3 regions of the Pseudomonas benzopyrenica genome follow, and region 1 is predicted to be linked to each of the others. Evidence: predicted binding sites of a transcription regulator. Region 1 holds the regulator's gene; each other region holds the start of a gene.
What was found. Region 1 encodes sigma-54, which starts transcription at its own class of promoters, with help from an activator protein. Its sites were predicted from a motif close to ANTGGCATNNANNTTGCTNT; they were not measured.
Positions count from the first base shown of each region.

Region 2: glnA (glutamate--ammonia ligase) is a predicted target of sigma-54. The motif match lies at 5,058-5,077, and genes of this name have one in related genera.
Region 3: V6W80_RS14565 (circularly permuted type 2 ATP-grasp protein) is a predicted target of sigma-54. The motif match lies at 3,675-3,694, and genes of this name have one in related genera.

Region 1 covers NZ_CP145723.1:1,317,260-1,325,112, reverse strand. The annotation lists gene V6W80_RS06080 (KpsF/GutQ family sugar-phosphate isomerase) at 1-773, shown strand, start outside; gene lptC (LPS export ABC transporter periplasmic protein LptC) at 855-1,427, shown strand; gene lptA (lipopolysaccharide transport periplasmic protein LptA) at 1,414-1,956, shown strand; gene lptB (LPS export ABC transporter ATP-binding protein) at 1,953-2,681, shown strand; gene V6W80_RS06060 (RNA polymerase factor sigma-54) at 2,784-4,283, shown strand; gene hpf (ribosome hibernation-promoting factor, HPF/YfiA family) at 4,375-4,683, shown strand; gene ptsN (PTS IIA-like nitrogen regulatory protein PtsN) at 4,701-5,165, shown strand; gene rapZ (RNase adapter RapZ) at 5,167-6,021, shown strand; gene V6W80_RS06040 (HPr family phosphocarrier protein) at 6,053-6,325, shown strand; gene V6W80_RS06035 (superoxide dismutase) at 6,396-7,010, opposite strand; gene pmbA (metalloprotease PmbA) at 7,234-7,853, opposite strand, start outside.
Region 2 covers NZ_CP145723.1:4,676,905-4,684,757, forward strand. The annotation lists gene V6W80_RS22140 (autotransporter domain-containing protein) at 1-533, opposite strand, end outside; gene V6W80_RS22145 (lysozyme inhibitor LprI family protein) at 877-1,266, opposite strand; gene typA (translational GTPase TypA) at 1,413-3,230, opposite strand; gene thiI (tRNA uracil 4-sulfurtransferase ThiI) at 3,388-4,842, opposite strand; gene glnA (glutamate--ammonia ligase) at 5,228-6,634, shown strand; gene V6W80_RS22165 (DUF4124 domain-containing protein) at 6,809-7,327, shown strand; gene V6W80_RS22170 (DUF4124 domain-containing protein) at 7,327-7,853, shown strand, end outside.
Region 3 covers NZ_CP145723.1:3,093,796-3,101,648, reverse strand. The annotation lists gene V6W80_RS14595 (methylthioribulose 1-phosphate dehydratase) at 1-523, shown strand, start outside; gene V6W80_RS14590 (1,2-dihydroxy-3-keto-5-methylthiopentene dioxygenase) at 520-1,071, shown strand; gene mtnC (acireductone synthase) at 1,068-1,754, shown strand; gene V6W80_RS14580 (PLD nuclease N-terminal domain-containing protein) at 1,860-2,072, shown strand; gene speE (polyamine aminopropyltransferase) at 2,169-3,020, shown strand; gene V6W80_RS14570 (ribonuclease E inhibitor RraB) at 3,125-3,466, shown strand; gene V6W80_RS14565 (circularly permuted type 2 ATP-grasp protein) at 3,724-5,133, shown strand; gene V6W80_RS14560 (alpha-E domain-containing protein) at 5,196-6,149, shown strand; gene V6W80_RS14555 (transglutaminase family protein) at 6,146-6,946, shown strand; gene V6W80_RS14550 (proteasome-type protease) at 7,043-7,780, shown strand.

The DNA of each region.
Region 1 (7,853 bases):
GCACCGGCAGCCCGGCCTTCTTCGTGCATCCGGCCGAAGCCAGCCATGGCGACATGGGCATGATCACCCGCGATGACGTCATCATCGCCATCTCCCAGTCGGGCACCTCCAGTGAGATCCTGACCCTGCTGCCGCTGATCAAGCGCCTAGGCGTCCCTTTGATCAGCTTTGCCGGCAATCCCGCCTCGCCGCTGGCCAAGGCCGCGGACGTCAACCTGGACACCAGCGTCGCCACCGAGGCCTGCCCGCTCAATCTGGCACCCACCTCCTCCACCACCGTCGCCCTGGTGCTGGGCGATGCCCTGGCCATCGCCCTGCTCGAGGCCCGCGGCTTCACCGCCGAGGACTTCGCCTTTTCCCACCCGGGCGGTGCCCTGGGCCGGCGCCTGCTGCTCAAGGTGGAAAACGTCATGCATGCCGGCGCCGACCTGCCGCAGGTCGGCGAAGACACCCTGGTGTCCGATGCCTTGCTGGAGATGTCGCGCAAGGGGCTGGGCATGACCAGCGTGCTCGCCGCCGATGGCCGTCTCGCCGGCATCTTCACCGACGGCGATCTGCGTCGTGCCCTGGATCGCGGCATCGATGTGCGCACCACGCCCATCGCAACCGTGATGACCCGTGGTGGTCGAACCGCCAGGGCGCCGATGCTCGCGGCCGAGGCGTTGAAGATCATGGAGGAGCACAAGATCAACGCGCTGGTGGTGATCGATGACGAGCGGCGCCCGATCGGTGCCCTCAACATGGGTGACCTGCTACGCGCCGGGGTGCTGTAGGCCGGGTTATACTGCCCGACTAATACGCCGCACTCTCGTGTTCAACCCGCCGCCCTGGTGCGGCCCACCACAGGTACCCTCATGTTTCGCAGCTTGCGCCGCCCCGTGCTGTTGGTCCTGATCGCCGCCGCGCTCATCGCGATCGGCTACTGGAACATCCTGCCGCAGCGCTTCGTCGATGCTCCGGCCTCGTCGACCCCGCAAGACAGCGCCATCGACGGCTACGCCCTCAATACCCGGACGATCCAGTATCGTCTGGACGGCAAGATCCAGTACGAACTCAAGGCCGAGCGCAGCGAACACGTCAAGGCGACCGACGTCACCCTGGTGACCCGCCCCGACATGCTGGCCTTTCGCGGTACCGACTATCCCTGGCACATTCGCAGTGCCCGCGCCGAGGTCGCCCCCGGTGGCAGTCAGGCGGAGCTGATCGATGACGTGCGCGTCGAGCGTACCGATGAGAAAGGCCGCCCAGTGGTGTTGACCACCACCCGCATGACCGTCTTTCCTGACAAACAATATGCGCAAACCGAGCAAGCCGTTAGAATCGAGGCCGCCAATGGGGTGACCACGGCCAATGGCATGAAAGCGTATCTAGAAGACGGCAGAATGCTCCTGCTGTCCAACGTAAGAGGCCAGCATGAGGTTCGTTAAAACCCTCCCCTTCCTGTTCACCCTCGGCGCCACCCTTGGCAGTGCCGCGGCTTGGGCCCTGCCGACCGATCGCACCCAGCCGATCCGCGTGCAGGCCGACAGCGCCGAGCTCGACGACAAGCAGGGCGTGGCCGTGTACCGCGGAGACGTGGTCATCACCCAGGGCAGCATGAAGATCACCGGCAATACGGTGACCCTGACCCAGGACAACCAGGGCAACATCAAGGTCGCCACCGCAGTGGGCAAGCCGGCCTACTACGAGCAGAAGCCTTCGGCGGACAAGGACATCGTCAAGGCCTACGGTCTGACCATCCAGTATTTCGCCCAGGAAAATCGCATCATCCTGATCGACCAGGCCAAGGTGGTCCAACAGGGCAACACCTTCGAAGGCGAGAAGATCGTCTACGACACTCAGCGCCAGATCGTCAACGCCGGTCGCGCCAATGGCAGCAAGGTCACCACGCCGCGGCCGAGGATCGACATGGTCATCCAGCCCAAGGATCAGCAGCAGTCGGGGCAGGGACAATGACGGTTACGCTCAAAGCCCAGCATCTGGCCAAGAGCTACAAGGGTCGTCAGGTCGTTCGCGACGTCAGCGTCAGCATCGACAGCGGTCAGATCGTCGGCCTGCTCGGTCCGAACGGCGCCGGCAAGACCACTTGCTTCTACATGATCGTCGGCCTGGTCAAGGCCGATCAGGGCCGCGTGCTGATCGACGATCAGGACGTCACCGCCCTGCCCATGCACGGTCGTGCCCGCGCCGGGATCGGTTACCTGCCGCAGGAAGCCTCGATCTTTCGCAAGCTGACCGTGGCCGACAACATCCTCGGCATCCTGGAAACCCGCAAGGACCTGGACAAGGCCGGCCGTCTGCGCGAGCTGGAAAGCCTGTTGCAGGAATTCCACATCACTCATATCCGCGACAACCGCGGCATGAGCCTGTCGGGTGGCGAGCGTCGCCGTGTCGAGATCGCCCGCGCCCTGGCCACCGCGCCCAAGTTCATCCTGCTGGACGAACCCTTCGCCGGTGTGGACCCCATCTCGGTGGGTGACATCAAGCAGATCATCCGCCACCTCAAGGCCAAGGGTATCGGTGTGCTCATCACCGACCACAACGTGCGGGAAACCCTGACCATCTGCGAAACGGCTTACATCGTCAACGATGGCCAGCTCATCGCCGAGGGTACCGCCGAAGAAGTCCTCGCCAATGACCTGGTGAAGGAAGTCTATCTGGGCCACGAATTCCGCCTCTAGGCAAACCCGGGGAAACAAGGCATATAATTTGCTAACGCTCGCAGGGTTCGCGAGGTTCGGTGGCGCTGTTCGCGTCGGTAGACAAGGTGTATTTCCGCAGCCATGAAACCATCGCTAGTCCTCAAGATGGGCCAGCAGCTGACGATGACGCCGCAGCTGCAACAAGCCATACGTCTGCTCCAGCTCTCGACGCTCGACTTGCAGCAGGAGATCCAGGAAGCCCTGGAATCCAATCCGATGCTGGAACGCCAGGAAGAAGGCGAAGACTTCGACCAGAGCGAAGCCGCGGGCGAAGGCGATGAGAGCTCAGGCTCCGGCACCATGGAAACCACCTTCAAGGAAACCTCGGTCGCCACCAACGAGATGGCCGACGAATCCGAGTGGAGCGAGCGCATCCCCAGCGACAGCGAGCTGCCGGTCGATACCGCCTGGGAAGACATCTACCAGACCAGCGCCAGCAGCCTGCCCAGCAACGACGACGACGAGTGGGACTTTACCACCCGTACCTCCGCCGGCGAGAGCCTGCAGACCCACCTGCTCTGGCAGCTGAACCTGGCGCCTATGTCGGATCTCGACCGCCTGATCGCCCTGGCGATCATCGACGGCATCGACACCGACGGCTATCTGCAGGAAAGCCTGGAAGACATCCATGCTTCCCTCGATCCCGAGCTGGAAGTCGATCTCGACGAGGTCGAGGTGGTGCTCAGACGCGTCCAGCAATTCGAGCCCGCCGGCGTCGCCGCGCGCAACCTGCGCGAATGCCTGCTGATCCAGCTGGCCCAGCTGCCCGCCACCCTGCCCCTGCTCGGCGAAGCCAAGCGCCTGGTTGGCGACTACCTGGATCTGCTAGGCAGCCGTGACTATGCGCAGTTGATGCGGCGCATGAAGATCAAGGAAGACGAGCTCAAGCCGATAATCGAGCTGATCCAGACCTTGCACCCGCGTCCCGGCTCGCAGATCGAATCCGGCGAAGCCGAATACGTGGTGCCGGACGTCATCGTGCGCAAGCACAACGAGCGTTGGCTGGTGGAGCTCAATCAGGAAGCCGTACCGCGCCTGCGGGTCAATCCCCAGTACGCCGGTTTCGTCAAACGCGCCGACAGCAGCGCCGACAACACCTACATGCGCAACCAGCTCCAGGAAGCGCGCTGGTTCATCAAGAGCCTGCAGAGCCGCAACGAGACCCTGATGAAGGTGGCGACCCAGATCGTCGAGCACCAGCGGGGTTTTCTCGAATATGGCGAAGAGGCCATGAAGCCGTTGGTCCTGCACGACATCGCCGAGGCGGTGGGCATGCACGAGTCGACCATCTCCCGGGTGACCACCCAGAAATTCATGCACACCCCGCGTGGCATCTACGAACTCAAGTACTTCTTCTCCAGCCACGTCAGCACCGCCGAGGGCGGCGAATGCTCCTCCACCGCGATCCGCGCGATCATCAAGAAATTGGTGGCGGCGGAAAACGCGAAAAAGCCGTTGAGTGACAGCAAGATCGCTGGTTTACTGGAATCGCAAGGTATACAAGTCGCTCGTCGCACGGTGGCTAAGTATCGGGAATCCCTGGGTATCGCTCCGTCCAGCGAACGCAAGCGTCTCCTCTGACGCGTCCTGATGTGTGACCGTGCCTCGATCGACCCGTGTCATGTCGGCGAGCAGCTTCGCCGATCGCAGCCCGGCAATAAGGAGAAGCGGTATGCAAGTCAACATCAGTGGCCATCAGCTTGAAGTGACAGAAGCCCTGCGTGACTACATCGGCGAGAAACTCGCCCGCCTCGAACGGCACTTCGATCGCATCACCAACGTCCAGGTCATCCTGGAAGTGGACAAGCTCAAGCAAAAGGCCGAAGCCACCCTGCACGTCTCCGGCGCTGCGGTGGTCGCCAACGCCGAGCACGACGACATGTATGCCGCCATAGATCTCCTGGCCGACAAGCTCGACCGCCAACTGATTAAACACAAGGAAAAATCGATCGAACGCCAGCAGGGCATTGGCGTCCGCTGAGGTTCGATCGCCGCTTTATGATCAAACTCGAAAACATCCTGACCCCCGGCCGTACCCAGACGGGTGCGCCGGGTGGCAGCAAAGCCGCCGTACTGGAACGCATCGCCGAGCTGGCCGCGCAGGAACTGCCCGGCCATGATGCGGCGCACATCCATGAATGCCTGATGGCGCGCGAACGCCTGGGCTCCACTGGTTTCGGCAATGGCATCGCCATTCCCCACTGCCGCCTGGCGGGTCTGCAGCAACCGCTGTGCGTGCTCTTCCACCTGCAGCAGCCGGTGGACTTCGATTCCCTGGACGGCGCCCCGGTAGACCTGGTATTCGTCCTGCTGGTCCCGGAAGCGGCCACCGAACAACACCTCACCCTGCTACGCCAGATCGCCGGCATCCTGGATCGCGCCGACATCCGCGACCGACTGCGCAAGGCCAAGGACAGCCAGGCGCTCTATCAGATCGTCGTCGAGGCCCAGAGCGGACACTGACATGCACCTCATCATCGTGAGCGGACGTTCCGGGTCGGGCAAGAGTACGGCGCTCAACGTGCTTGAGGACAATGGCTTCTATTGCATCGACAACCTGCCGGCCAGTCTGCTACCCGAGCTGGCCCAGCACGCCCTGACCGACATGGAGCGGCCCCAGCCCAAGGTCGCCCTGTCCATCGATGCACGCAACCTGCCCAGCCAGTTGCAGCGCTTTCCCGAATTGCTCGAACAGGTACGCAGCCGCAACATCCGCTGTGACATCCTCTATCTGGATGCCGATGACCAGACGCTGCTCAAGCGCTTTTCCGAGACGCGCCGCCGGCATCCGCTGTCCAACCAGGAAAGATCCCTGGCCGAGGCCATTCACGACGAACAGGTGCTGCTGTCGCCCATCGCCGATCTGTCCGACCTGAAGATCGACACCACTCACCTGAATCTCTATCAGCTGCGCGACATCCTCAAATTGCGCCTGCTGAACGCGCCGGAGCCGGGTACCGCCTACCTGGTCGAGTCCTTTGGCTTCAAGCGCGGCCTGCCGGTGGATGCCGACATGGTCTTCGACGTGCGCTTCCTGCCCAATCCCTATTGGAAACCGGACCTGCGCGATTTTTCCGGACTGGACGCCCCGGTGCGGGAGTATCTCGAGCAACAGCCCGAGGTAGAGACCCTGTACAATGACATCCGCGATTACCTGGTGAAGTGGCTGCCGCGTTTCGCCGCCAACAACAGGTCCTATGTGACCGTGGCCATCGGCTGTACCGGTGGTCATCACCGTTCGGTCTATCTGGCCGATCGCCTGGGTCGCGAACTCAAAGACCTGCTCAAGAACGTCCAGATTCGTCACCGCGATCTCTGACGCCCGTTTCGTTTCGACAAGGACAGACTCAATGCCTGCCCAACAGATCACCATCATCAACAAGCTGGGTCTGCACGCCCGTGCCGCCGCCAAGTTCGTCGGCGTGGCTGGCCGCTATCCCGCCAGCGTTCGCGTCGGCCGTAGTGGCGAGTCGCCGGTCGATGGCAAGAGCATCATGGCGGTCATGATGCTGGCCGCCGGCAAGGGCACGGTGCTGCAACTGGAAACCGAAGGTGAACAGAGCGACGAGGCCATGCGCGCCCTGATCGAGCTGATCAACAATTACTTCGACGAGGGTGAGTGATAAGCACCCTGCTCCAGCCGCATCCCATAAAAAAAGCCGCCCGAGGGCGGCTTTTTCATGGGGCGTCAACTCAGGCGTTCAGCGCCGCTTCGTAGCGACGGGACACTTCCGGCCAGTTGATGACGTTGAAGAAGGCGCCGATGTAGTCGGGACGACGGTTCTGGTAGCGCAGGTAGTAGGCGTGCTCCCAGACGTCCAGGCCGAGGATCGGGGTATTGCCAGTCATCAGCGGGCTGTCCTGGTTGCCGGTGCTCTCGACCACCAGCTTCTTCTCGGGGGTGACGCTCAGCCAGGCCCAGCCGCTGCCGAAGCGAGTCAGGGCCGCCTTGGTGAAGGCTTCCTTGAAGGCATCGAAGCCGCCCAGCTGGGACTCGATGGCCTCGGCCAGGGCGCCTTCGGGCTTGCCGCCGGCGTTGGGGGCCATCACGGTCCAAAACAGGCTGTGGTTGGCATGGCCGCCACCGTTGTTCTGCACGGCGCCGCGCTTGTCCTGGGGCAGCTTGTCCAGTTGACGAACCACGTCTTCGGCCGACAGGTTGGCGAACTCGGTGCCTTCCAGCGCCGCGTTCAGGTTGTTGATGTAGGTCTGGTGATGCTTGGTATGGTGGATTTCCATGGTCTGGGCATCGACGTGCGGTTCCAGCGCGTCGTAGGCGTAGGGCAGCTGAGGCAGAGTATGCGGCATGCGGATTGTCTCCATGGTGGCTTTGGTATGGACCCAGCGCCCGAGGGCGCCGGGGAGTACGGCAGATGCGCGAGGGCGCATCCTGTGAAGCCTGGGCCGTCCGGTCAACGGATTCGACCGCACGGCTATGTCCTAGTGCATTGCTAGGATACTAACGAGTAACGGGGTGGGCTGTCTCCCGTTCGACGGGATTTTCCTCATCGCGACAACTCCAACCGCCGTTCTAGCTGCCCGCCAGGGTCATGCCGTCGATCAGCACCGAGCCGGTGCGTAGACTGCCGCGGCGTTCCACGTCGCTGCCCACGGCCAGGATCTGGCGGAACATGTCGCCGAGGCGACCGGCGATGGTGACCTCCTGGACCGGAAACTGGATCTCGCCATTCTCGATCCAGAAGCCACCGGCACCCCGGGAGTAGTCGCCGGTGACCAGGTTGGTGCCCTGCCCCATCATTTCCGTGACCAGAAAGCCCGTGCCCATCTGCCGGATCAGCTCGGCCTGGTCGGCCGTGCCATGACTGACGTGGAGATTGTGCACGCCACCGGCGTTGGCGGTGCTCTGCATGCCCAGCTTGCGCGCGGAATAGCTGCCGAGCACATAGGACACCAGCTGGCCGTTCTCGACGAAGGGCTTGGCGTAGGTGGCCAGGCCTTCGCCATCGAAGGCGGCACTGCCCAGGGCGCGCGGCAGGTGCGGCCGCTCGTCCAGAGTCAGCCAGTCGGGAAACACCTGCTGACCCAGGGCGCCTTCGAGGAAGGACGACTTGCGATAGAGGTTGCCACCAGAAATGGCGGCGAGAAAGGTGCCGAACAGGCCGGCGGCCATTTCCGGGGAAAACAGCACCG
Region 2 (7,853 bases), 1.7 Mb from region 1:
ACCAGTCCTTGGAGGAAGTCGTTACCCCCGCCGCTGATGTAGAACAGGGTATTGGGATCCAGACTCAGGCCCTGGCTGGCAAGTCCCGGCAGGTAGCCGTCGCGGCTGCGCAGGGTCAGCCCACCTACCGCCACCACCGAGCCATTGCGGGCGGTGATGGAGTCGCGGATCTGCGCCGTGGTGTAGCCGCCCGTGGCCCAGTTGTCGCCATCGCTCAGGCCGATCCGCTGATTGATCAGCGAGGTCGAGGCGTCCAGGGTCCGGACGTCGAAGCCCAGTTGCTGGCCGAGCAGGATCGAGGACACCGGGCCGGTCACCGCGCCGCTCGCCGGGCTGTAGCCGGGGCCGACACGATTGGTGAATCTGAGGTTGGCGCCGTTGATCCCGGTGTCGGGAAATTGCCCGGCATCGAGCAGGCTGTCGCCGAACACAGTGAAGCCGCTGTAGGGATTGGGAGCCGCCTGGGCGGTTGCCGCGAGCGCCGTGGCCAGGGCGATGGCCAGCGGCAGGCGTTGCCTGAGGAAAGATGTCATGCCTGCATCCTTGATTGTTGTTATCGGAGCACGCGTCAGGGCGTGTCGCCTCACGCTAGACGGTTTTTGTGTCCTTGTATCCGGATGTGAACAAAAAAGTACGACACGTTCGTTGCAGTGCTGAAAGGCAGGGGCCAGAGCGGTCGCTCAGGTGATGGGCAGCGGGAGGCTGATGCGGTTGCGCTCGCACCTCAAGCCCTGCCTAGGGCCGCAACACCTTTGGATGATAGGGGTGTTGGGCTTCGCTGCGCTCAGCCCAACCTACGCGGGGCCGCTTTCCCCCTCTCCCTCCGGCAGAGGGTTGGGGAGAGGGAACCGCCGGATTCCGCTCCTGCGGCTCACCTCACTGCCCCAGCTTGCCCGCCTCACAGCCGGTACTGGCGCACTCGCGCAGGCGCTCCTTGAGGGTCTCCAGGCGGCTTTCGGTCAGGCTGACGGCGCAGTCCAGATTGACGAAGTAGCCATCGGCTTCCTCGCGGGCGCACTGGCTGTCACGCTGCTTGATCCAGGCCAGCTGGCGCTGCTTGAGCACGGCCTGCTGATCGGCCGGCAGCTGCTTGCGCAGTTCGCCATAGGTCTGGTTCAGCGACTTGTCGCTCTGGGCGAACAGGTTGCTGGCGCAGTAGACGGTATCGAAGGCGTTGCGTGGCGTGCCGCAACCGGCGGCCTGGGCTGTGGCGAGACCGAAGAGACCGGTCAGGGTCAAGGCGGCGGCAAGGGTGTTCTTGAGCATGGCAGCATCCTGCAGAAAGGGCCGTTCCGGGTGGCGCGACCGTGAGACAAACGCTAGCAGAGCCGCCAGTCCCGCGCGCGGCACCTGCTGAAAAACAGCCAACAAAAAAGCGCCCGAAGGCGCTTTCCTGTACTACCCGGGCGGGATCAGACCTTGGAACGCTCGAAGCGCTTGCGGTCGTTCTCGTTCAGGTACTTCTTGCGCAGACGGATGGACTTGGGCGTCACTTCCACCAGCTCATCGTCGGCGATGAATTCCAGCGCCTGCTCGAGGGTGAACTTGATCGGCGGCACCAGGGCGATGACTTCGTCCTTGCCCGAGGCGCGCATGTTGTCCAGCTTCTTGCCCTTGGTGGGGTTGAGCACCAGGTCGTTGTCACGGCTGTTGATGCCGCACAGCTGGCCTTCGTAGATCTCGTCGCCCGGGGCCAGGAACAGCTTGCCGCGGCTCTGCAGGGTTTCCAGCGAGTAGGTCAGCGCAGTACCGGTGGCCATGGAGACCAGCACGCCGTTCTGACGGTTGCTCACTTCGCCGGCCTTGATCGGGCCGTAGTGGCTGAAGGTCGAGGTCAGGATACCGCTGCCCGAGGTCAGGGTCAGGAAGTTGTTACGGAAGCCGATCAGGCCACGCGCCGGGATGGTGTATTCCAGGCGGATACGGCCCTTGCCGTCGGGGATCATGTTGGTCAGATCGCCCTTGCGCAGACCCATCTGCTCCATCACCGAGCCCTGGTGCTGCTCTTCGATGTCGATGGTGACGTTCTCGTAGGGCTCCTGCTTCTCGCCATCCTTCTCGATGATCACCACTTCCGGACGGCCCACGGCCATCTCGAAGCCTTCGCGGCGCATGTTCTCGATCAGTACCGACAGGTGCAGCTCGCCACGCCCGGAAACCTTGAACTTCTCGGCGGACTCGCCCGGCTCGACGCGCAGGGCCACGTTGTGCAGCAGTTCCTTCTCCAGACGGTCCTTGATGTTGCGGCTGGTGACGAACTTGCCTTCACGACCGGCGAACGGCGAGTCGTTGACCTGGAAGGTCATGCTCACGGTGGGCTGGTCGACGGTCAGCGGCGGGCGCGCTTCGACGTTCTGCGGATCGCACAGGGTGTCGGAGATGAACAGCTCGTCCATGCCCGAGACGCAGACGATGTCGCCGGCTTCGGCTTCGGCCACTTCCACGCGCTGCAGGCCGGAGTGGCCCATGATCTTGAGGATACGACCGTTGCGCTTGCTGCCGTCGTCGCTGATGGCAACGACCGGAGTGTTGGCCTTGATGCGGCCACGGGCGATGCGGCCGATGCCGATCACGCCGAGGAAGCTGTTGTAGTCCAGCTGGGAGATCTGCATCTGGAAGGGGCCGTCCAGATCGACCTGGGGAGCCGGGACGTGGTCGACGATGGCCTGGAACAGAGCATCCATGTTGTCGTCCATCTTCTCGTGGTCCAGACCGGCGATGCCGTTCAGGGCGCTGGCGTAGACGATGGGGAAGTCCAGCTGCTCATCGGTGGCGCCGAGGTTGTCGAACAGGTCGAAGATCTGGTCGATGACCCAGTCCGGACGCGCGCCGGGACGGTCGATCTTGTTGACCACCACGATCGGACGCAGACCGGCCTTGAAGGCCTTCTGGGTAACGAAGCGGGTCTGCGGCATGGGGCCGTCCTGGGCGTCGACCACCAGCAGCACGGAGTCGACCATGGACATCACGCGCTCCACCTCGCCACCGAAGTCGGCGTGGCCGGGGGTGTCGACGATGTTGATGTTGTAGTCGCCCCACTTCAGCGCGGTGTTCTTGGCCAGGATGGTGATGCCACGTTCCTTTTCCTGGTCGTTGCTGTCCATCACCCGCTCGTTTTCCGCTTCTTTGCGGTCCAGGGTGCCGGACAGGCGCAGCAGCTTGTCGACGAGGGTGGTCTTGCCATGGTCGACGTGCGCGATGATGGCGATGTTGCGTAGATTCTCGATCACAGTGGTGTTCTCGGTATAGAAATGAAGGAGCTTCAGCCAGCAGGCTGACAGCCGGAGATTGCAAAGGCGCGAAACGCGGCCGACCGGTATGTGGCCGGCAGGCTAGAAGAGGTCGGGAGGGCGGTGGCGGATACTGCCACCCAGCAGGCCCGGCTGCTTAGGCCGGACGATAAACGCGCACATTGGCGTGCCCTTCGGTGAGCAGGTGATGGGCGTGCAGCCGGCTCATCACCCCGCGGTCGCAATAGAGAAGGTACTGGCGATTCTCGTCCAGTTCCTTGAAACGGCTGTTCAGCGCGAAGAACGGCATGGTCTGCACCTCGATGCCTGGCAGCTCCAGCGGCAGGTCTTCCTGGGCGTCGGGATGGCGAATGTCCACCACGATCTGCCCGGGCAGCGGCTGGTCCACCTCTTCCACCTGCACGTCCTTGCCCAGCTCCTCGATCACCTTGTCGACGGTGATGAAGCGTGCGCGTTCCAGAGCGGCGTCGAGCACCGCCATGTCGAACTTGCCTTCCTCGTGCTCCACCCGCAGGGCCTTGGCCTTGGTGGTGGGATTCACCGAGATGATGCCGCAGTACTCGGGCATGTGCTTGGCGAAGTCGGCGGTGCCGATGCGCTGGGCGGTGTCGATGATGTCCTGCTTGTGGCTGGCCAGCAGCGGCCGCAGCACCAGGGTATCGGTGGCCTTGTCGATCACCGCCAGGTTGGTCAGGGTCTGGCTGGAAACCTGGGAGACGGCTTCGCCGGTCACCAGCGCCTCGATCTGCAGCTGCTCGGCGATGCGGCTGGCCGCACGCAGCATCATGCGCTTGAGGATCACGCCCATGTGGCTGTCGTCGCACTGGGTGAGGATCTGCCCCACCACTTCCTCGAAGGGCACGCTGATGAACAGCACGCGCTGGGAGCGCCCGTACTTCTCCCAGAGATAGTGGGCCACTTCCATCACGCCCAGTTCGTGGGCCCGCCCGCCGAGATTGAAGAAGCAGAAATGGCTGACCATCCCGCGTCTCATCATCTGGTAGGCGGCCACGGTGGAGTCGAAGCCACCGGACATCAGCACCAGCACCTGCTCCAGGGCGCCCAGCGGATAACCGCCCAGCCCTTCGTGGTGCTCGTCGATGATGAACAGCTGCTGGTCACGGATCTCCAGGCGGACGTTCACCTCGGGATTCTTCAGGGCGATGCCGGCGCCGCCGCAGCGTTCGCGCAGGCCACCACCGACATGGCGCTCCACGTCCATCGAGGAGAAGTCATGACGGCCGGCGCGCTTGCAGCGCACCGAAAACACCTTGCCGCGCACCCGCTCGCCGAAGTGGCGTACGCAGAGTTCCAGGATGGTCTCGAAGTCACCCAGCGGATACTCGTGCACCTCGAGGAACTGGCCGATGCCCGGGGTGCAGGCCAGGCGCTGCTTCATGTCCACCAGCAACCGCGGCTCGCTTAGCGCGGTCTCCAGGGTGATGTTGTCCCAGACCCCTTCCACGCGGACATCCGGATCCAGATCGCGCAGCACGACACGAATGTTCTTCACCAGCTGGCGAATGAAATTCTTGCGCACCGGGCGACTCTTGATGGTGATTTCCGGAAAGACCTTGATGATGAGCTTCATGAGCGGGAAACGGGGGGCGGGTAACGCGAAAGAAAAGGGCCAATATCATACCTGAAAACCATCACGCACTCGAATCCAGCCGACAAAATCACTTGAGGCGCCATTTAGGTGCAGCGATGAATTACAAAGCACCAAATTGGTGCGCTGATGCGCCGCTGATTGGCCTGAAAACGGCACGACAGGCGTCAGGAAGGGCCTCCAGCCCATTTGAGGGCACTGGCATACAACTTGCTCTCTTGTGAGGCAGCCGCCCCTGGGCCAGCATAGGGCGCTTTTCGTGGAACGCCGGTCGTGGACTAGGCAGTACGGAAGCGCCCCTCAAGGGCACAGCTGATACCGGGAGTACCGCCAACCGCTCCCGGCCGAAATTCCTCTGGAGGAAACCATGTCGAAGGCTGTTCAACTGATCAAAGAAAACGACGTGAAGTGGGTAGACCTGCGCTTCACCGACACCAAAGGCAAGCAGCAACACGTCACCATGCCGGCGCGTGACGCGCTGGACGAAGACTTCTTCGCCCACGGCAAGATGTTCGACGGCTCCTCCATCGCCGGCTGGAAAGGCATCGAAGCCTCCGACATGATCCTGCTGCCCGACGACAGCACCGCCGTTCTGGATCCCTTCACCGAAGAGCCGACCCTGATCCTGGTCTGCGACATCATCGAACCCTCCACCATGCAGCCCTACGAGCGCGACCCCCGCGGTATCGCCCGTGCTGCCGAGGAGTACCTGAAGTCCACCGGTATCGGCGACACCGTGTTCGTCGGCCCGGAGCCCGAGTTCTTCATCTTCGACGAAGTGAAGTTCAAGTCGGACATCTCCGGCTCCATGTTCAAAATCTTCTCCGAGCAGGCCTCCTGGAACACCGATGCCGACTTCGAGTCCGGCAACAAGGGCCACCGTCCGGGCGTCAAGGGCGGCTACTTCCCGGTACCGCCGGTCGATCACGACCACGAAATCCGTACCGCCATGTGCAACGCCCTGGAAGAGATGGGCCTGGTCGTGGAAGTCCACCACCACGAAGTGGCGACCGCTGGCCAGAACGAGATCGGTGTGCAGTTCAACACCCTGGTCAAGAAGGCTGACGAAACCCAGACCCTGAAGTACGTCGTGCACAACGTGGCCGATGCCTACGGCAAGACCGCCACCTTCATGCCCAAGCCCCTGTACGGCGACAACGGCTCCGGCATGCACGTGCACATGTCCATCTCCAAGGATGGCAAGAACACCTTCGCTGGCGAAGGCTATGCCGGCCTGTCCGATACCGCCCTGTACTTCATCGGCGGCATCATCAAGCACGGCAAGGCACTGAACGGCTTCACCAACCCGTCCACCAACAGCTACAAGCGTCTGGTGCCCGGCTTCGAAGCCCCGGTCATGCTGGCCTACTCGGCCCGTAACCGCTCCGCCTCCATCCGTATCCCCTATGTGTCGAGCCCGAAAGCCCGCCGCATCGAAGCCCGCTTCCCGGATCCGGCTGCCAACCCCTACCTGTGCTTCGCCGCCCTGCTGATGGCCGGCCTGGACGGTATCCAGAACAAGATCCACCCCGGCGATGCCGCCGACAAGAACCTGTACGATCTGCCGCCGGAAGAAGGCAAGAAGATCCCGCAGGTCTGCGGCAGCCTGAAGGAAGCCCTGGAAGCCCTGGACGCCGGTCGCGCGTTCCTGACCAAGGGCGGCGTCTTCACCGACGAGTTCATCGATGCCTACATCGAGCTGAAGTCCGAGGAAGAGATCAAGGTGCGTACCTTCGTGCACCCGCTGGAATACGATCTGTACTACAGCGTCTGATCCCGCTGCAGTAACTGAAAGAGGCCTCCTTCGGGAGGCCTTTTCTTTGCGCGGGTTTTCTTTGCGTAGGAATAGCAGCCGCGACCGGCGCCAGCGCGGAGCGGCCGAGCTGCCTACCTGACCACACGACGCGCCTGCTACCCTTGATCTCCATCGCCCGGCCGAGATTCCGCCATGCCTCGCCTGCTTGCCTGCTGTCTGCTCTGCCTCGCCTGCTCCGCCCAGGCCGCGATCTACAAGTCGGTGGATGCCGAAGGCAACACGGTATTCAGCGATCAGCCCTCGGCCAATGCCAAGCCGGTGCAGGTGGCGCCCACCAACACCGTGGACAATCCACGACCGGCGCCGCCCATCCCCAGTGCGGCTGCGGCGGCGACCCCTGCCGGCCCGGCCTTCAGCCGTCTGGAAGTCAATGTGCCCGACGACGAGGCCATCCGCGCCAACAACGGCACCTTCTCGGTGGGGGTAGCCGTGGAGCCGGCCCTGGGCCCTGGGCAGTCCCTGCAACTGCTGGTGGATGGCGCGCCCTATGGCAGCCCAGGTCAGAGCACCCGTTTCGGCGTGGCCAACCTGGAGCGCGGCGAGCACCGCTTCGCCGCCCAGGTGCTGTCCGGCACCGGCGAGGTGATCCAGACCAGTGCCGAGAAGACCGTTACCGTGCAGCGCATCAGCGTCAACAGCCCGGCTCGCTGATGCGCGCGCTCCTGGCACTGGTTCTGCTCTGCCTGCTGCTGCCCGCCCAAGCGGCGGTCTACAGCTATGTCGACAAGGACGGCAATCGGGTCTACACCGACCAGCCACCCAAGGGCGTCAAGGCGACCCAGGTGCCGATCACGGTGCCTAACAACCTTAATCAGCAGGGCCAGCCGACCCGCAAGCTGAGTCCGACACCGGCCGCGCCGGTGGCCAGGACGCCCAAGACCGCGCCCTTCCGCTACCAGATGCTGCGCATCCTGGTACCCGAGCCCGATGCTACGGTGATCGATCAGCAAGGGCAGCTCATCGTCAGCCTGGTCAGCGAACCGGAGCTGCAGCCGGGTCACAGCTACCGGCTGCTGCTGGATGACAAGGAAGCCGGCGCCGGTCGCAGTCCAGTGTTTCCCCTGGACAACCTGGATCGTGGCACCCATAGCCTGGTGGCGGAGATCCTCGCCGCCGACGGCAATGTGCTGGAGCGGACACCGGCCCAGCCCTTCCATCTGCGCCGCCCCTCGCTGGA
Region 3 (7,853 bases), 1.8 Mb from region 1:
CTATTCGGTACGGCTGTCCGACAGTCGCTTGCTGCTGACCGTCTCCGGCAAGCACAAAGGTCAGCTGGAGCTGGACGACATCCTCGCCACCGACCTCGACGGCACCCCGCTGGAGGCCAAGAAGCCTTCCGCGGAGACCGCGCTGCACACCCAGCTCTATCGCTGGCAGCCGGAGATCGGCGCCGTGCTGCACACCCACTCGGTGAACTCGACGGTGCTCTCGCGCCAGCTCGAAGGCGATCGCCTGGTGCTGGACGGCTACGAGTTGCAGAAGGCCCTGCATGGCGTCACCACCCACGACGTGCGGGTGGAGATCCCGGTGTTCGACAACGACCAGGACATCCCGCGCCTGGCCGACAAGGTGCAGACCTGGCTGAACGTGCATCCCGACTGCGTGGGGTACCTGATCCGCGGGCACGGCCTCTATACTTGGGGCCCGCGCATGGCCGATGCCTTGCGCCACGTGGAAGCCTTCGAATTCCTCTTCGAATGCGAACTCAAGACCCGGAGCCTGCGTCCATGAGCCGACTGACCGTCTACCACGATGCCGAACCCCGCCAGCCGCTGAAGGTGATCAGCGATGGCGAGCACATCGCCGCCACCCTGGCCGAGGTCGGGGTGCGTTTCGAGCGCTGGCAGGCCACCGCCCCGGTGGCGCCCGGCGCCAGCCAGGAGGAGGTGATCGCCGCCTACCGACCGGAGATCGATCGCCTCATCCAGGAGCGCGGCTACCAGACCGTCGACGTCATCAGCATGCATCCCGAGCATCCGCAGAAGGAGGCGCTGCGCGCCAAGTTCCTCGAAGAGCATCGCCACAATGAAGACGAGGTGCGCTTCTTCGTCGCCGGCCAGGGCCTCTTCACCCTGCACATCGACGACCAGGTCTATGCCGTGCTCTGCGAGAAGGACGACCTCATCTCGGTGCCGGCCGGTACGCCGCACTGGTTCGACATGAGCGAGTCGCCGTCCTTCGTCGCCATCCGCCTGTTCGACAATCCCGACGGCTGGGTGGCCCACTTCACCGGCGTGGACATCGCCCAGCGCTTTCCACGCCTGGAGGTCGAGGCGTGACGATCAAGGCCATCCTCACCGATATCGAAGGCACCACCAGCGCCGTCAGCTTCGTCTTCGACGTGCTCTTCCCCTATGCCCGCGCGCACCTGCCGGCCCATGTGCGCGCCCATGCCGGAGAGCCGGCGGTGGCCGAGCAACTCGATGCCGTGCGTGCCGAAGCCGGCGAGCTGGACGCCGACGTGGAGCGGGTGATCGCCATCCTGCTGGAGTGGATCGCCACCGACCGCAAGGCCACGCCGCTCAAGGCGCTGCAGGGACAGGTGTGGGAGCAGGGCTATCGCGCCGGCACCCTCCGGGGGCACGTCTATCCCGACGCCGTCCAGGCCCTGCGCCAGTGGCATGCCGCCGGACTGCCGCTGTACGTCTATTCCTCGGGCTCGGTGCAGGCGCAGAAGCTGATCTTCGGCTGCTCCGAGCATGGCGATCTCACGCCTTTGTTTTCCGGGTATTTCGATACCCTGACCGGCGGCAAGCGCGAGGCCGCCTCCTATGCCCGCATCGCTTCGGCGACCACCCACGCGCCGGCGGAACTGCTGTTCCTTTCCGATGTGGTGGAAGAGCTGGATGCCGCGCGCCAGGCCGGTCTGCCGACCTGCGGCCTGGTGCGTGCCGGTGGCCAGCTTGGCGACCATCCGTGCGTGGCGTCCTTTGCTGACATCGATCTCACCGCCTTCGGTTGAGGCCCATGGCCGGCGGCGCTGCCAAGCGAGCCGGCCGAACTCCACGCCCTCATCGCCAGTCCCAAGTGACGAGACCTGTGTCCTCGCAACGGGAGTCGCGACATGATCAATTCCACCATCGGCGGTGTACTGGGCTTCATCGTCTTCCTGCTCGACATCTGGGCCATCGTCAACGTCATCCGCAGTGACAGCACCAGCAATGCCAAGATCGGCTGGACCGTGCTCATCATCGTGCTGCCGGTGATCGGTCTGATCGCCTGGGCCGCCGCCGGTCCGCGCGGCAATCGCTCGGCCACCGCGCCTACCCATAAAGGCTAACCAGCACAACGCTGGAGCCTGTCACATCCAGCTCTTACAATGCCCGGCTTTTGGCCGGGCATTGTCTGTCTCGGCCCGCCACCTGCGGAGATCGACATGAGCGACTACCTGGAAACCCTCTACGACGGCTATGGCCAGAGATTCATCGTCGAGCGCCTGCTCCACGAGGTGCGTACCGAGCATCAGCACCTGGTGATCTTCCAGAACGCCGTGCTGGGCAAGGTAATGGCCCTGGATGGCGTCATCCAGACCACCGAGGCCGACGAATTCATCTATCACGAGATGCTCACCCAGGTGCCGCTGCTCGCCCATCCGGCGCCGAAGCGGGTGCTCATCATCGGCGGTGGCGACGGCGGTATCCTGCGGGAAGTGGCCAAGCACCGGGGTGTCGAGCACATCACCATGGTCGAGATCGACGGTTCGGTGGTGGAGATGTGCAAGGAGCACTTTCCCGGTCATTCGGCTGGCGCCTTCGAGGATCCGCGGCTGAATCTGGTGATCGACGACGGCATGAATTTCGTCGCCAACACCACCGAGCGCTATGACGTCATCATCTCCGACTCCACCGATCCCATCGGTCCGGCCGAGGTGCTGTTCTCGGAGAACTTCTACCAGGCCTGCCATCGTTGCCTGAACGACGGCGGCGTGATGGTGGCCCAGAATGGCACCCCCTTCCTGCAGCTGGACGAGGTCAAGACCACCGCCAGCCGGATGTCCGGGCTGTTCGCCGACTGGCACTTTTATCTGTCAGCGGTGCCTACCTACATAGGGGGCGTGATGACCCTGGCCTGGGGCAGCAAGGACGTGACCTTGCGTCGGCAAGGTGCCGAAACCCTGGCGCAACGCTACAGTGATACCGGCATCCAGACCCGTTACTACACCCCGGAGCTGCATGCCGCCGCCTTTGCTCTACCTCGATACGTGCTGGAGGCCATCGGCAAGGCGTAAGCCCTGACGGTCGCGGCACCGTTCGAGTGCTCAGCCGCAACTCGCCGGGCGTCGGTAGCGACGGCTCGGCGAGAAGATCATCCGAACCAGAGGAGGGTTGTCCTATGTCCTTGTCGTTTGCCGATGATGTGAGCTTGAACCTGCTGCAGCGGATGAAGGAGGGCGGCTTCGACTTCGCCCGCTTCCATCCCATCGACTTCTTCGCCATCTTCGCCGACGAAGGCAAGGCCCGCATCGCTGCGGACCAGTTTCACGGCGAGTCCCTCAACACCCAGGTGATGCCCCACGAAGAGGGGGGCTGGCATCTGCAGGTCAGCAAGGTGATGTTCGCCACCCACGCCACCATCGACGATTTCGAAAGCGATCTCGAGGCGGTGGTGGTGCCTCTGGGCGGCCAACTCGATGGCTGGGGCGTCACCCAGGAAGTCAGCCGCAGCTCCGCCTGATCCCTGGCCTGTCGAGGCGGCATCCCGAAGGGGATGCCTGTCTCATTCTCTGTAATCACTCCGCCGCTCAATCATCGCACTTTCCGCCAGGCGCACCGTCTTAGGCTCATGACGGAAACGTTGCGGTGCATGCGCACGCTTACGTGCCTGGCTTTGGTGCACCGCGCGACCCGCCGCCTCGCAAGAGCTTGATCCACAAGGCTCTGGCACTGGCACGCGGCTTGCGAAGCTGCACCGTGGGTGACAAGGAGATCGGCATGAGCCGCCAACTGTATAACGAGATGTATGACGCCCAGGCGCACTGTCGACCGCACTACGGTCGCTATGCGCAATGGCTGAGCGAGACACCCCCGGAACTCCTGGCACAGCGTCGTCGCGAAGCCGACCTGCTGTTCCATCGCGCCGGTATCACCTTCACCCTCTATGGCGACGAGCAGGGCACGGAGCGCCTGATTCCCTTCGACGCCCTGCCGCGAGCCATCCCCGCCAGCGAATGGCAGATCATCGAGCGCGGCTGCATTCAGCGCGTCCAGGCGCTGAATCTCTTTCTGCACGACCTCTATCACGACCAGCGTATCATCAAGGCCGGGGTCATACCCGCCGAGCAGGTGCTGGCCAATGACCAGTACCAGCTGGCCATGCAGGGGCTGGACCTGCCCAATGGCATCTATGCGCACATCGCCGGGGTCGACCTGGTGCGCGATGGCGACGGCGCCTACTACGTACTGGAAGACAACCTGCGCACTCCCAGCGGGGTGTCCTACATGCTCGAGAACCGCAAGATGATGATGCGGTTGTTTCCCGAGCTGTTCACCCTGGAGCGCATCGCGCCCATCGACCACTACCCGAACATCCTGCTCGATACCCTGCGCAGCTCCACCCCGGTCAACAACCCCACGGTGGTGGTGCTCACCCCAGGGCGGTTCAACAGCGCCTACTTCGAGCACGCCTTCCTGGCGCGGGAAATGGGCGTGGAACTGGTGGAGGGGGCCGACCTGCTGGTGCGCGACGAACAGGTGTTCATGCGCACCACCTCGGGCTTCCGCAAGGTCGATGTCATCTACCGCCGTCTCGACGACGCCTTCCTCGATCCCCTGGCCTTCAATCCGGACTCCCTGCTGGGCGTGCCCGGCCTGCTGGCCGCCTATCGCGCCGGTAACATCATCCTGGCCAACGCCATCGGCACCGGGGTGGCCGACGACAAGTCGATCTATCCCTATGTGCCGGAGATGATCCGCTTCTACCTCAGCGAAGAACCCATCCTCTACAACGTACCCACCTGGCAGTGCCGCAAGCCGGACGAGCTGTCCCATGTGCTGGCCAATCTGCCCGAGCTGGTGGTCAAGGAGGTCCATGGCTCCGGCGGCTACGGCATGCTGGTCGGCCCCACTGCCAGTAGCCTGGAGATCGAAGCCTTCCGCGCGCGGCTCAAGGCCAATCCCAGCGCCTACATCGCCCAGCCGACCCTGTCGCTGTCCACCTGCCCGACCTTCGTCGAGAGCGGTATCGCGCCGCGGCACATCGATCTGCGGCCCTTCGTGCTGTCCGGGCGCAAGACGCGTCTGGTGCCCGGTGGCCTGACCCGGGTCGCCCTGCGCGAAGGCTCGCTGGTGGTGAATTCCTCCCAGGGCGGCGGCACCAAGGACACCTGGGTGGTCCAGGACTAGATCGCCAAGAAACAGTGGCCGCCACGGCGGCCTCGCAAGGACCTTTGAAAGGCGACCCCACCATGCTGAGTCGTACCGCTGCCGATCTGTACTGGATGTCCCGCAACCTGGAGCGCGCCGAGAATCTCGCGCGGATGCTGGACGTCAGCTATTCGCTGTCGATGATGCCGCAGAGCGGGCAGGGCGGAGGCCTGGACGAGCTGGCCATGCCATTGCTCATCACCGGCACCCTGGATGACTACCGGGAAAAGCACGGCGCCCTGCACCCCGAGCGCCTGCTGCACTTCTTCGCCCTGGACGAGCGCAACCCCGGCAGCATCTATTGCTGCCTGCAAGCCGCGCGCAGCAATGCCCATGCGGTGCGTGGGCGCATCACCGCCGACATGTGGGAGAACGTCAACGCCACCTGGCTGGAGATGCGCGAGATCGCCGTCACCGGCCTGATCCGCTTCGGCATCAGTCGCTTCTGCGAATGGGTCAAGGAGCGTTCCCACCTGTTCCGCGGTGCCACCGTCGGCACCATCATGAGAAACGACGCCTATCGCTTCATCCGCCTGGGTACCTTCGTCGAACGCGCCGACAACACCCTGCGCATGCTCGACGCCCGCTATCAGGTGCTGGGGGAAGAGGAGGCGGAAGCCATCAGTGACGCCTCCGCCCGCGGCTTCTATCAGTGGAGTGCCCTGCTGCGCGCCCTGAGTGCCTTCGAGGCCTACACCGAGCTCTACCGGGATGCCCTCAACGTGCGCAACGGCGCCGAGTTGCTGCTGTTGCAGGAAGACCTGCCACGCTCGCTGCTGGCCTGCGTGATCGAGCTGCACCGGGTGCTGGCCAGTCTGCCCGGGGAGAACGGCCGCGAGGCCAAGCGTCTGGCCGCGGGTCTCGAGGCGCGGCTGCGCTACACCAGCATCGACGAGGTGCTGGACGAAGGCCTGCACGCCTGGATCGGTGATTTCATCGTCCATGTCCGCCAGCTCGCCAGCGCCATCAACACCGCTTACCTGGAGGCCGTATGAGGCTCGCGATCCATCACGAAACGCTCTATCGCTATGCCGATCAGGTCCGCGCCAGCATCCAGTACCTGCGCCTCACGCCCCAGGACGATGCACGCCAGAAGATCCTTGGCTGGGAGCTGGCCTTGCCACGGCCGGCGCGGGCGCAACGCGATCCCTTCGGCAACATCCTCCATGTGCTGACCCTGGACACCCCGCATGACGCCATCACCATCACCGCCAGTGGTCAGGTGGAAATCGACGAGGGCTTCGAATCCGAGCCCTGCCAGGCCTCACCCTTTCCCTTCCTGCGTCAGACCCGCCTGACCGAGGCCGACGAGGCGTTGACCGCCTTCGCCCGCGAGGTCTGCGACGGGCGCCAGGATCGCGACAGCCTGATCCAGCTGATGGAGCGCCTGCACGAGCGCATGATCTATGTACCCGGCTCCACCGAGGTGGACGGCAATGCCGCCCAGGCCTTCGCCAAGGGCGCCGGGGTCTGCCAGGATCATGCCCATGCCTTCCTGGCCTGCGCCCGCAGCCTGGGCATCCCGGCGCGCTACGTGTCCGGCTATCTGTGCACCGACGACAGCGCGCACCTCTCCAGCCATGCCTGGGCGGAAGCCTGGCATGACGGCGCCTGGTACAGCTACGACGTAACCAATCGCCTGACCCGACCGGAGCGCCACCTGCGGCTGGCCATCGGCCTGGACTACCTGGATGCCTGCCCGGTACGCGGCATGCGCCGCGGTGGTGGGGTGGAGCACATGGAGGCCAAGGTGCTGGTCGAGCCGTTGCAGCAGGTGCAGCAACAGCAATAATCAGCGCTGCCGGCAGCGCACGAAGAGACGGCCAGGGGCCGTCTTTTCTTTTCCTCGCCGCTGCGGCAAAAAGCCGTCTCGATACCCGAGGTTCGCATGACCTATTGCGTCGCCATGAAACTGCACGACGGCCTGGTGTTCGTCGCCGATTCCCGCACCAATGCCGGAGTCGACAACATCGCCACCTTTCGCAAACTGCATCTGTTCCGGATTCCGGGCGAGCGCCTGATCGCCATCCAGTCGGCGGGCAACCTGGCTACCTCCCAGGCAGTCATCAGCCTGTTGCGGCAGCGCCTGGACAGCGAGCAGGACAACTTGCACGGAGTGCCCACTCTGTATGAGGCCGCCCGCTTGCTAGGGCAGACCTTGCGCGAGGTCCTGCAGCGCGATGCCGAGGATGCCCCCAGCGGTCATGGCCTGGATCTGAGCTGTTCCTTTCTCCTGGGCGGGCAGATCCGCGGCGCGGAGCCGGAGTTGTTCAACCTCTATCCCCACGGCAATTTCATCGGTGCCACCGAGGACACGCCCTATTTCCAGATCGGCGAGAGCAAGTACGGCAAGCCCATCCTGGATCGGGCGCTGACCTTCGCGACGCCGCTGGAAGAAGCCCTGCGCTGCGCGCTGCTGTCCTACGACGCCACCATTCGCAGCAATCTATCGGTGGGGCTGCCGCTGGATCTGGTGGTCTATCCGCGCGATGCGCTGGCGCAGGTCAGCAGCCATCGGATCGACGAGCACGATCCCTACTTCCAGGCCTTGCGTAAAGGCTGGGGAGAGGGGCTGCGTGACCTGCTGGCAGCCTTGCCGGCAGCACCAGCGGATTATTGGCGCTAGGGATCAGCCAAAGAACCGGGAAAGATTGGGGATGACCAGTACGACGGTGGTGACGATGAGCACGAAACTCGCC